Rhodopseudomonas palustris: one gene and its partner. The protein of the gene in region 1 interacts with the protein of each later gene in a pairwise test. Links are inferred from orthologs where the notes say so. Each region holds a gene or a part of one and is shown in the gene's direction. Other genes may lie near its edges.

What was found. The genes of interacting proteins can lie anywhere in the genome.
Region 2: the proteins of RPPS3_RS02610 (region 1) and grxD interact in binary tests that used the Escherichia coli proteins (3 or more experiments, as listed by UniProt). The link is inferred for Rhodopseudomonas palustris from one-to-one orthologs.

Annotation. Positions count from the first base shown.
Region 1 is NZ_CP019966.1:552,074-557,245, forward strand. What follows is about bases 2,288-5,172. They hold RPPS3_RS02610 (BolA family protein), read left to right. Parts: upstream 2,288-3,537; coding sequence 3,538-3,807; downstream 3,808-5,172. Other genes in these bases: RPPS3_RS02600 (DedA family protein), read left to right, coding at 2,288-2,707; RPPS3_RS02605 (J domain-containing protein), read right to left, coding at 2,772-3,416; RPPS3_RS02615 (HlyC/CorC family transporter), read right to left, coding at 3,821-5,172. In the rest of the region: cobaltochelatase subunit CobT, read right to left, coding at 1-678; cobaltochelatase subunit CobS, read right to left, coding at 818-1,813; more of RPPS3_RS02600, read left to right, coding at 2,090-2,287. UniProt on the Escherichia coli protein: Transcriptional regulator that plays an important role in general stress response. Has many effects on cell morphology, cell growth and cell division. Acts by regulating the transcription of many genes, including dacA (PBP-5), dacC (PBP-6), ampC and mreB.
Region 2 is NZ_CP019966.1:1,720,545-1,725,788, forward strand. Bases 1,564-4,520 are described here. They hold grxD (Grx4 family monothiol glutaredoxin), read left to right. Parts: upstream 1,564-2,857; coding sequence 2,858-3,184; downstream 3,185-4,520. Other genes in these bases: egtB (ergothioneine biosynthesis protein EgtB), read right to left, coding at 1,564-2,577; RPPS3_RS08015 (O-acetyl-ADP-ribose deacetylase), read left to right, coding at 3,181-3,723; RPPS3_RS08020 (serine hydrolase domain-containing protein), read left to right, coding at 3,783-4,520. Also shown: RPPS3_RS07995 (hypothetical protein), read left to right, coding at 1-279; egtD (L-histidine N(alpha)-methyltransferase), read right to left, coding at 305-1,273; more of egtB, read right to left, coding at 1,318-1,563; more of RPPS3_RS08020, read left to right, coding at 4,521-5,063; mdlC (benzoylformate decarboxylase), read right to left, coding at 5,074-5,244. UniProt on the Escherichia coli protein: Monothiol glutaredoxin involved in the biogenesis of iron-sulfur clusters.

The DNA of each region.
Region 1 (5,172 bases):
GTCGGTCTCGGTGTCGCGATCATCGCCGAGCTCGAGCGCGTCGAGCATGTCGTGGATCACGTCACCGAACTTCGCCTGGTTGTCGGCGAAGTTTTCGAGCTGATCGAGCCGCGCCCCAAGCTTGTCTTCCAGCACCGGCCGCCACAGGTCGACCAGCTTCTTGGCCGCGGTGGGCGGCGCCAGCCCGGTCAGCCGCTCGCGCACCAGCATCGCCAGCGCATCCGACAGCGGCGCATCGGCACGGTCGGTGATCTCGTCGAATTTGCCGCGATGGAAATGATCGTCGAGCATCGCGGTGAGGTTCTTGGCGACGCCCGCCATCCGCCGTGCGCCGAGCGCTTCGACGCGCGCCTGCTCGACCGCTTCGAACACACCGCGGGCCTGCGGATTGCCCGGCATCAGCTTGCGATGCACCTTCGGGTCGTGACAGGCGAGCTTCAGCGCGATCGAGTCGGCGTGGCCGCGCACGATTGCGGCGTCGCGCTTGCTCATCTTGCGCGCCGGCTCGGGAAGCCGCGCCTTGCCCGGTGCGAGTCCGGGGCGCTCGGCCGCGAAAGTAACCTCCAGCTCCGGAGCCTTGGCGATCGCACGCAGGCACGAGGTGACGGCGCGCTTGAACGGCTCGGTCGGCGCTTCCTTCGATCCGGTGCGGAGTTTGCTGTTGGTCGTGGTGCTCATCGCCGCCTTCTCCCTTTTCCCGTTTGCCAGGAGAGGGTCGCGGTGAGGGGGTTATGCGTCGGTCGCGCGAAGAGGCCCCTCACCCGGCTCGCTTCGGTTGCCGACCTCTCCCCGCGCGCGGGGAGAGGCGAAACGATCGTCAGCTCATCGCGATGTTGACCGAGCTCTCAGGCAGCTCGGCGTTGAAGCAGCGCTGATAGAATTCCGCCACCAGCGGCCGCTCCAGCTCGTCACACTTGTTGAGGAACGTGACGCGGAACGCGAAGCCGATATCGCCGAAGATTTCGGCGTTCTCCGACCAGGTGATCACCGTGCGCGGGCTCATCACCGTCGACAGATCGCCGTTGGCGAAGGCGTTACGCGTCAGATCGGCGAGCCGGACCATCTTGTTGACGATGTCGCGCCCTTCGGCGTTGCGATAGTGCTTGGCCTTGGCGAGGATGATCTCGACTTCCTCGTCGTGCGGCAGATAGTTCAGCGTGGTCACGATCGACCAGCGGTCCATCTGGCCCTGGTTGATCTGCTGCGTGCCGTGATACAGGCCCGAGGTGTCGCCGAGGCCGATAGTGTTGGCGGTGGCGAACAGCCGGAAGGCCGGGTGCGGCTTGATGACCTTGTTCTGGTCGAGCAGGGTCAACCGGCCGGAAATTTCCAGCACGCGCTGTATCACGAACATCACGTCGGGACGGCCGGCATCGTATTCGTCGAACACCAGCGCGACGTTGTGCTGCAGCGCCCAGGGCAGGATGCCGTCGCGGAATTCGGTGACCTGCTTGCCGTCGCGGACCACGATCGCGTCCTTGCCGACCAGATCGATACGGCTGATGTGGCTGTCGAGGTTGACGCGCACGCACGGCCAATTGAGACGCGCCGCGACCTGCTCGATGTGGGTCGACTTGCCAGTGCCGTGGAAGCCGGTGACCATCACGCGTCGGTTCTTGGCGAAGCCTGCCAGAATCGCGAGGGTGGTGGCGCGATCGAAACGGTAATCCGGATCAACATCCGGTACGTGGGGGTCGACCTCGGAATAGGCCGGAACTTCAAGGTCGCTGTCGATGCCGAAGACCTGCCGGACCGACACCTTCATGTCGGGTAAGCCAGTGATCTCCGGAGCGGTGGTCGTAGCGGCGGTCATCAATCCTCCGTGGTCCCGGACGCGCCCGAAACCCGATCTTCGTTGGTGGATGCGGTTGAGTGCGGAATTGAACCTAGCAGAGAGCCGCGATCCGCAGAAGCCCGCCGCGCGATCAAAGTTCCGTCGATGTTTCATTGAGATAGGAGCGTGACGCGGTTTTGTGAAGGCTGTGTTGCGGATTCGGTGGGCGATGCCGAATCGGCGTGCAACTTTTCGGCAGGGCAGGGGTCGTAAGCTGTCGCAACTCCCTGTCCGTCTCGTTGGAGCCCCACCGCCTTGAGTTCACTGCTCGACTCGCTGGTCCATTTTGCCGCGTCGCATCCCGGCCTCGCCTATCTGACGCTATTTCTGGCGGCGCTGCTCGAAGCCGTGCCGGTGGTGGGATCGCTGGTGCCGGGCTCGACCGTGATCCTGGCGCTGAGCGCGCTGATTCCCGGCGGCGAACTCAGCCTTATTGGGGTTCTCGCCTCGGCTATCGCCGGCGCGCTGATCGGCGACGGCGCGGCGTATTGGACCGGCCATCGTGGGCAGCGCCGTATTTTGAGCGCGTGGCCGCTGTCGACCTATCCGGACGTGGTGGCGAAGGCCGAAGCGTTCTTCGTGCGTTACGGCACCTGGGCTGTGCTGTTCGGCCGGTTCGTGCCGCCGATCCGCGCCTTCGTCCCGGTCACCGCCGGCGCACTGCAGATGACGCCGCAGCGGTTCTTTGCCGTCGATGTGCCGGCGATCCTGCTGTGGGCCCCGGCGCATGTGCTGCCGGGCGTGATCGCCGCCACCGCGCTCGAGCGCAGCCACACGACGCTGCACCACTGGCTGCCGGTGCTCGCCGGCGTTGCCGGAACGCTGTTGCTGGGGCTATGGGCGTATCGGCGCTGGAAGGGCACGCCGGCTTAGCTTCAATCAAGCTCAACGACGCAAGCGTTATGCGCCAGGGACGGGCAGGTGCCGCCGAGAGCGTTCAGCTCCGCACCACCGTCTTTAGATAGTTGTAAGCCTTGATGATCTCGATCAGGCGGTCTTCGGTCGAGCGGTCGCCGCCATTGGCGTCGGGGTGATGTTGCTTTACCAGCGCCTTGTACTTGGCCTTGACCACTTCGAGCGTCGCGTCGCTGTCGAGGCCCATCACCTGCAGCGCCTTGCGCTCGGCGTTGAACACCTTGCGCGGCTCGGCGCGCGCCTCGTCGGCCGGATCGGGCCCACGACCCCGGCGGCGGCTGCCGGTGAATTCGTTGAAAACATTGAACGGATCGGCGGCGCCTTCGAGATCCTCGGGACTGCGGGCGCGGCTCTTGGCGCCATTCTGCCCCATCTTCCAGGTCGGACGATGACCGGTCAGCGCGTCCTTCTGATAGCGGGCGACGTCATCCGGATTCATCCCTTCAAAGAAGTTATAACCCTGGTTGAATTCGCGGACGTGGTTGAGACAGAAGTGCCAGTAATCCTTCTCGTAGCCGCGGCCCTTCGGCGCACGATGCGCCGCGCGGCTGGTGCAGCCGGGCGCGTCGCACATCCGCACCTGTTCGCGCGCGGCTTCACGCGCCACTTCCGCGGCCCGCGGCTTGACGCGGATCTTGTCGAAGAATTTGGACGAGTCGATTGGCATGGGCGGACTTTGACTACGCAACGCTCCGGGCTTCAAGTCTTGACATTCCGAGCAGCCCCCGGGTTGATGCGTCGCAGACGGATTTGACGGAATAACGGCCGAACGGGTGGGGCATCACGGCATGGGCACGCAGGACACTATCACGCAGAAGTTGCGCGAAGCTTTCACGCCCGAAAGCCTCGACGTCATCGACGAATCCAACCTACATGAAGGTCATGCGGGTCACGCCGGTCGCAGCGAGACTCACTTCCGGGTGAATATCGTATCGGCGGCCTTCGCGGGCAAGAGCCGGGTCGATCGTCACCGCATGGTCAACGACCTGCTGGCACCGGAACTGAAAGGCGGCGTGCACGCGCTCGCCATCAAGGCCAAAGCGCCTGGCGAAGCCTGAGCGAACAAATCGCTTAGGCTGATCCGGCTCGTGTCTTCCGGCTCTTCTTTTCGATCAGATCGGCTTCGCCGTCGCGCGGCACGGGCGAGATCCGCAGCGCCGTGATGCGGTTACGCTCGCGGCGCAGAACGCGGAAGCGGAAGCCGTGGAAGGTGAAATTCTGACCGCGGTCCGGAATCGACCGCGCCTCGTGAATCACCAAGCCCGCCACCGTAGTGGCTTCCTCGTCCGGCAGGTTCCAGTCCATCGCGCGATTGAGATCGCGGATTGGCACCGAGCCGTCGACCACCACCGAGCCGTCCGGCTGGGTGCGGACGCCGGCGACCACGACGTCGTGTTCGTCGGAAATATCGCCGACGATTTCCTCGAGGATGTCCTCCAGCGTCACCATGCCTTCGACTTCGCCGTATTCGTCGACGACCAGCGCGAAGTGAGTCTTGCGGGTGCGGAACGCCTTGAGCTGTTCGGAGACCGGACGCATCTCCGGCACGAACCAGGGTTGCAGCGCGATCTTGCCGATATCGATCTTGGACGCGTCGCCGTCAGCGGCGCGTAGCGCGCGCAGCAAATCCTTGGCGTGCAGCACGCCGACGATGTTCTCCGGCTTGTCGCGCCACAGCGGCACGCGGGTGTATTCGGTCGCCAGAACCTCTTTCACCAGTTGTTCGCTGGGTTGATCGGCGTTGACGGTGACCATCGCAGTCCGGTGCACCATCACGTCCGACACCACCAGTTCGCCGAACCGGAACACGTTCTGGATGTACTCAGCCTCACCGCTTTCGATCTTGCCGTGCTCAGCGGATTCGCCGACCAGCCCCTCGATCTCCACGTCGGTCAGGATCTCGTGCTCGGAGTTCTCTTCGACGCCGAGCAGCTTCAACACGCCGCGCGAGGCCTGGTTCAGCAGCCAGTTCAGCGGATAAAGCAGGATGAACGAGATGTGCAGCGGATAGGCGATCCACTGCGACACCGGCTCCGGCTGACGGATCGCCAGCGTTTTCGGCACCTGCTCGCCGATCACGATGTGCAGCGACGAGAAGAACAGGAAGCCGCCGAGAAACGCGATGAAGTGCTGCGCCGATTCCGACAGGCCCATCGGCTGCAGCACCGGAGCGAGCAGCGCCGATACGGTCGGTTCGCCGACCCAGCCGAGCCCGAGCGACGCCATGGTAATGCCGAGCTGGCAGCAGGCCAGATACGCTTCGACGTTGCCGAGGATGTGCTGCACCAGTTCGGCGCCGAACCGCTGCTTCTCGACCATCGCCTTGATGCGGAAGCCGCGGCTGCGCACCAGCGCGAACTCCGCCGCGACGTAGAAGGCGTTGGCGATCAGCAGCAGGACCGCGATCAGAACGTTGCTCAGAG
Region 2 (5,244 bases), 1.2 Mb from region 1 along the record:
GCGCCGAGCGGCCAGACCAAGCTGTTGCGGCGGCTGCAAGGCCGCCGTTGCCGCGAGACCAATCGGCGGCTGTGGCGGACTGCTGAAGTCGATCACCTCGTGCCGCTTTTTCAGGTGTGGCGGCAGCACCGCGATCGCGCATGGCCGGAGCTGCTCGGTTATTGGGGGCTGCCGAACCTGCAGGTGATCAATCGCGAGGTCCACGTCGCCAAATGCGCCGCCGAAGCACGCGGCCGGCGCACCGCGCGGATCGCCGCCGCAGAGGACGCTGCGGTTTAGTCAGGCGACCGACGAGACGTGGCTATCAGTTCGCTTCGATCGCATGCACCGAGAACATCGCGTCCGGATCGGTCCAGCACCGCGCCGGAGTCCAGCCGGCCTGCTGCGCCAGCGCGCGAAACCGCTCCAGGCTGTATTTGTAGCTGTTCTCGGTGTGAATGGTCTCGCCGTCGCGGAAGCTGATGCGTTCGCCGAACAGATGCACGGTCTGGTCGCGCAGGCTGACCAGGTGCATCTCGATGCGGTGCTGATCGCGGTTGTAGATCGCGCGGTGCGCGAAGGCGGGCAGATCGAAATCGGCGCCGAGTTCGCGGTTGATGCGGATCAGCAGGTTGAGATTGAACCTGGCGGTGACGCCGGCGGCATCGTCATAGGCCGGCACCAGGACGCGCTCGTCTTTCTCCAGATCCACACCGATGATCATCCGGGCGCCGCGGCCGAGTATGTCGCGGGCGCTCTCCAGGAATCGCCGCGCCTCTTGCGGCTCGAAGTTGCCGATCGTCGAGCCGGGGAAGAACCCAACCTTCGGCAGGTCGCGGACTGCAGGCGGCAGCGCGAACGGCTTGGTGAAGTCGGCGGCGAGCGGATGCACCGCGAGCTGCGGGAAGTCCCGCTGCAACGCTTCGGCCTGGGTGATGATGAAATCGCCGGAGATGTCGACCGGCACATAGGCTGCGACCTGGTGGGCGGCGAGCAGCAGGCGGATCTTGGTGGTGGCCCCGGCGCCGAATTCGACGATCGCCGCGTCCGGTTGAATAAAGGCTGCGATCTCGGCGGCGCGGTCCCGCAAAATGCCGAGCTCGGTGCGGGTCGGATAGTATTCCGGCAGGCGGGTGATCTCGACGAACAGCTCGGAGCCGGCGTCGTCGTAAAAGTATTTCGGCGACAGCTCTTTCTGCGGTCTCGTCAGCCCATCCAGCACGTCGCGCGCAAACGCAGCCGTATTGGAATCGAGCCGATGCGCTTGCGTCTGCACAGCGACGTGCACGTTCATAGGCGATCCTCCGGCTGCGCGCTTGGCGCATTTAGATTTTCAAATCAGGCGCCGTAGTCGGCGAGCCGCAGGCCTGTGAACTGCCAGCGGTGATGCGGATAGAAGAAATTGCGATAGGTGACGCGGCTGTGGCCCTCCGGCGTCGCGCAGGACGAGCCGCGCAGCACCAGCTGATTGACCATGAACTTGCCGTTGTATTCGCCGAGCGCGCCTTCAATCGCCTTGTAGCCCGGGTAGGGCGCGTAGGCGCTGCGGGACCATTGCCAGACGGTGCCGAAGGCGTCGGGAAGCTGACCGGCGCGCGCCGCGACTTCCCATTCCATTTCGGTCGGCAGGTGCTTGCCGGCCCAGCGCGCGAAAGCGTCGGCCTCGTAGTAGCTGATGTGGCAGACCGGGGCGGCGGGATCGATGCTCTGCAGGCCGCCGAGCGTCATGATCTTCCATTCGCCGTCGACCTGCCGCCAATGCCCCGGGGCTTCCCAGCCTTCGCGCTCGGCGCAGGCGAAGCCGTCCATCAGCCACAGAGTGGCGGTGCGATAGCCGCCATCGGCCATGAACTGCAGCCACTCGGCATTGCTGACGAGGCGGCGTGCAAGCCGCACCGGTCCCACCAGCGCGCGGTGCACCGGTTTTTCGTTGTCGAAATGGAAGCTGTCGCCGGCGTGGCCGATCGGGTGGATGCCTTCGGGCAGCGTCACCCAGTCCTCACCACGATGGTCCGTTGTCGGCAGGCGCCACGCCGGGTCGTAGGCCGGCGGGATCGGATTCTGCGCGAAAGCATGGAGGATGTCGGTGAGCAGCAATTCCTGATGCTGCTGCTCGTGATTGAGCCCGACCTCGATCAGCGGAGCGATCTCTTCGAGCTTGGCAGCGTCTGCGGTCGCGAACCAGCTCTGCATCGCCTCGTCGACGTGGCAGCGATACGCCGCGACCTCGGCGACGCCGGGACGGGTGAGAAGGCCGCGCGCGGCGCGGGTATGCCGGGGCCCGGCCGAGACGTAATAGGAGTTGAACAGGAATGCGTAGTCGGGGTGGAACAGCTGATAGCCCGGACAATGCGGGCCGAGCAGGAACTGCTCGAAGAACCAAGTGGTGTGGGCCCGATGCCATTTCGCCGGGCTCGCATCCGGCATCGATTGCACCACCTGATCTTCCGGCGACAGCGGTGCCGCGCGCCGCTCGGTCTCATCGCGCACGGTACGATAGGCGTGGGCCAGCTGAGCGGCCAGATCGCGGGCGGAGACGGACGATGTGGAAGATTCGGCTGCAGAGCTTGCGGCGGAGGACAAAATCGTCACGAGCATCTCCGGTTTGGTGGAAAACGCTGCTGTTGGGAATGAGTTCCAGATCAGATAGGCGCTGGCGACCCGGATGAAAGGCCGGCGGCGTACCGGCGAGGATTTTACCGACGGTCGCGCCGCCGCTCGGGTTCGGCATCGGGCCGCCGAAAAAGGGCAGCGAAGTCAACGCGACAGCCGGGCTCAATCGGTTTTGACTTGGGCTATCCGGAGGTTTCAGGATACATATATGACCGTTCGACCCGGCCGCTGGTGGTCAGCCGGCCGCGCCGCAAAAGGATTCGCCATGAGCATCGAGCAATTCATCGACAACGAAGTGAAGGCCAACGACGTCGTGCTGTTCATGAAGGGCACGCCGCAGTTTCCGCAGTGTGGCTTCTCCGGTCAGGTGGTGCAGATCCTCGATCACATCGGCATTCCGTATAAGGGCCACAACGTGCTCGAGAACGCCGAACTGCGCGACGGCATCAAGGTCTATTCGAACTGGCCGACCATTCCGCAGCTTTACGTGAAGGGCGAATTCGTTGGCGGCTGCGACATCGTGCGCGAAATGTTCCAGGCCGGCGAACTGCAGAAGCTGTTCACCGACAAGGGCATCAAGGCCGCCGCCTGAGCCCCTTCGTTCGCCAGATCGGCACGGCGACCTGTGAGGTCGTCGTCGCCGACATCACCACGCTCGCCGTCGACGCGATCGTCAACGCCGCCAATTCGTCGTTGCTCGGCGGCGGCGGCGTCGATGGCGCAATCCATCGTGCGGCCGGTCCTGAGCTGCTCGCCGAATGTGAAACGCTCGGCGGCTGCGCCACCGGCGATGCCAAGATCACCCGCGGCTACCGTTTGCCTGCGCGCCATGTGATCCACGCCGTCGGCCCGATCTGGCACGGCGGCGGCTATGGCGAAGATGCCGCGCTCGCCTCCTGTTACGCCCGCGCCCTGCAGCTCGCGAACGAGCATGCGCTGAGCTCGATTGCGTTCTCGGCGATCTCGACCGGCGTTTACGGTTTCCCGCTGGAGCGAGCGGCGCCGATTGCGGTTAAGACCACCCTGGATGCGCTGCGCTCGACCACTTCAGTGACCCGAGCGGTGTTCTGTTGCTTCTCGCCCGCGAGTGCCGAGTTGCACCGCGCGGCGCTAGCGGAAGCGGCCCCTTGAAACCGCTCCACGCGCCGCTACCATCACATCTACGAAAAAGAACTTAGGAGGATACGAGAATGCTGCATCGCGCTGCGCGATGGTTGATGGCAGGAGCGCTGGCCGTAATGGCCGCGAGCCCGGCGATCGCCGAGACCACCTTCGACCTGCCGCCGAGCGTGCAGTTCTCCGACAAGAAACTCGAACGCATCGACGAGTTCTTCAACAAGATCATCGCCGAAGGCAAGATTCCCGGCGCGATCGTGTATATCGAGCGCCACGGCAAGCCGGTCTATCACAAGTACTTCGGCGTTCGCGACGTCGCCACCAAAGAGCCGATGACCGACGACACCATCTTCCGGCTGGCGTCGCTGACCAAGCCGTTCACGGCATTCGCGGTGATGACGCTGGTCCAGGACGGCAAGATCAAGCTCGACGATCCGGTGTCGAAATACATCCCGGCATTCGCCGACACCAAGGTCGGCGTCGAGAAGAAGCGCGAGGACGGCGAGAAGTATCTCGATTTCGTCGCACCGAAGCGGCCGATCCTGATCAGCGATCTGTTGCTGCACACATCGGGCATCACTTACGGTTTCTATGGCGACAGCCTGGTGCGCAAGGCCATCGCGGCGGCCAAAATCTACGATGGCGATCCGAGCAATGCCGAATTCGCCGAGCGGATCGCCAAGCTGCCGCTGCAGGAGCAGCCCGGCACGCTGTGGGACTACGGCAATTCCTACGAGGTGCTCGGCCGGGTGATCGAGGTCGCCTCCGGCAAGTCGTTCTATGAGTACCAGAAGGAGCGGCTGTTCGATCCGCTCGGGATGAAGGATACCCGCTATTATCTGACCACCGAGGAACAGAAGGCGCGGATGGCGCAGCCGATGCCGAACGATGCCGACTTCCGGGTCGGGCGGCCGAGCCGGCCGGACATCGTCAAGAAATGGGAATCCGGTGGCGGCGGCCTGACCTCGACGCCGTCCGACGTGATCCGCTTCGTCCGCATGCTGCACAACAAGGGCGAGCTCGACGGCAAGCGTTATCTCAGCGAAGCCGTGTTCAAGGACATGACCACCGATCACATCGGTCCGAACTCCGGCGTCGAACGCGACTACTTCTATTTCCCGGGTGACGGGTTCGGCTACGGCTACGGCCTCGGTGTCCGCACCGATGCCGGCAACGCCAAGCCGCCGCCGCCCGGTTCGCTCGGCGAATTGAAGTGGGACGGCGCTTCGGGCTGCTACTTCGTGGTCGATCCGAAGCTCGACATGTTCTTCGTGCTGATGGAGCAGACCCCGTCGCATCGCCAGCCGATCCAGCGCGAGCTGAAGAAGCTGGTCTATGAGGCGCTGGACAACTGATGATGCGACGTCAGCCGTTGCGCGCGTAGAGCATCGGCACTGACGTATCGAGCATCGCCTCGACCACGCTGACGCCGTCCCATGCAAGGGCGCGCGTCAGCGCCGGCGCCAGCTCCTCGCTGCGCGTCACCCGAACCGCGTCGCAGCCGAGCGATTGCGCCAAAGCGGTGAAGTCGATCCC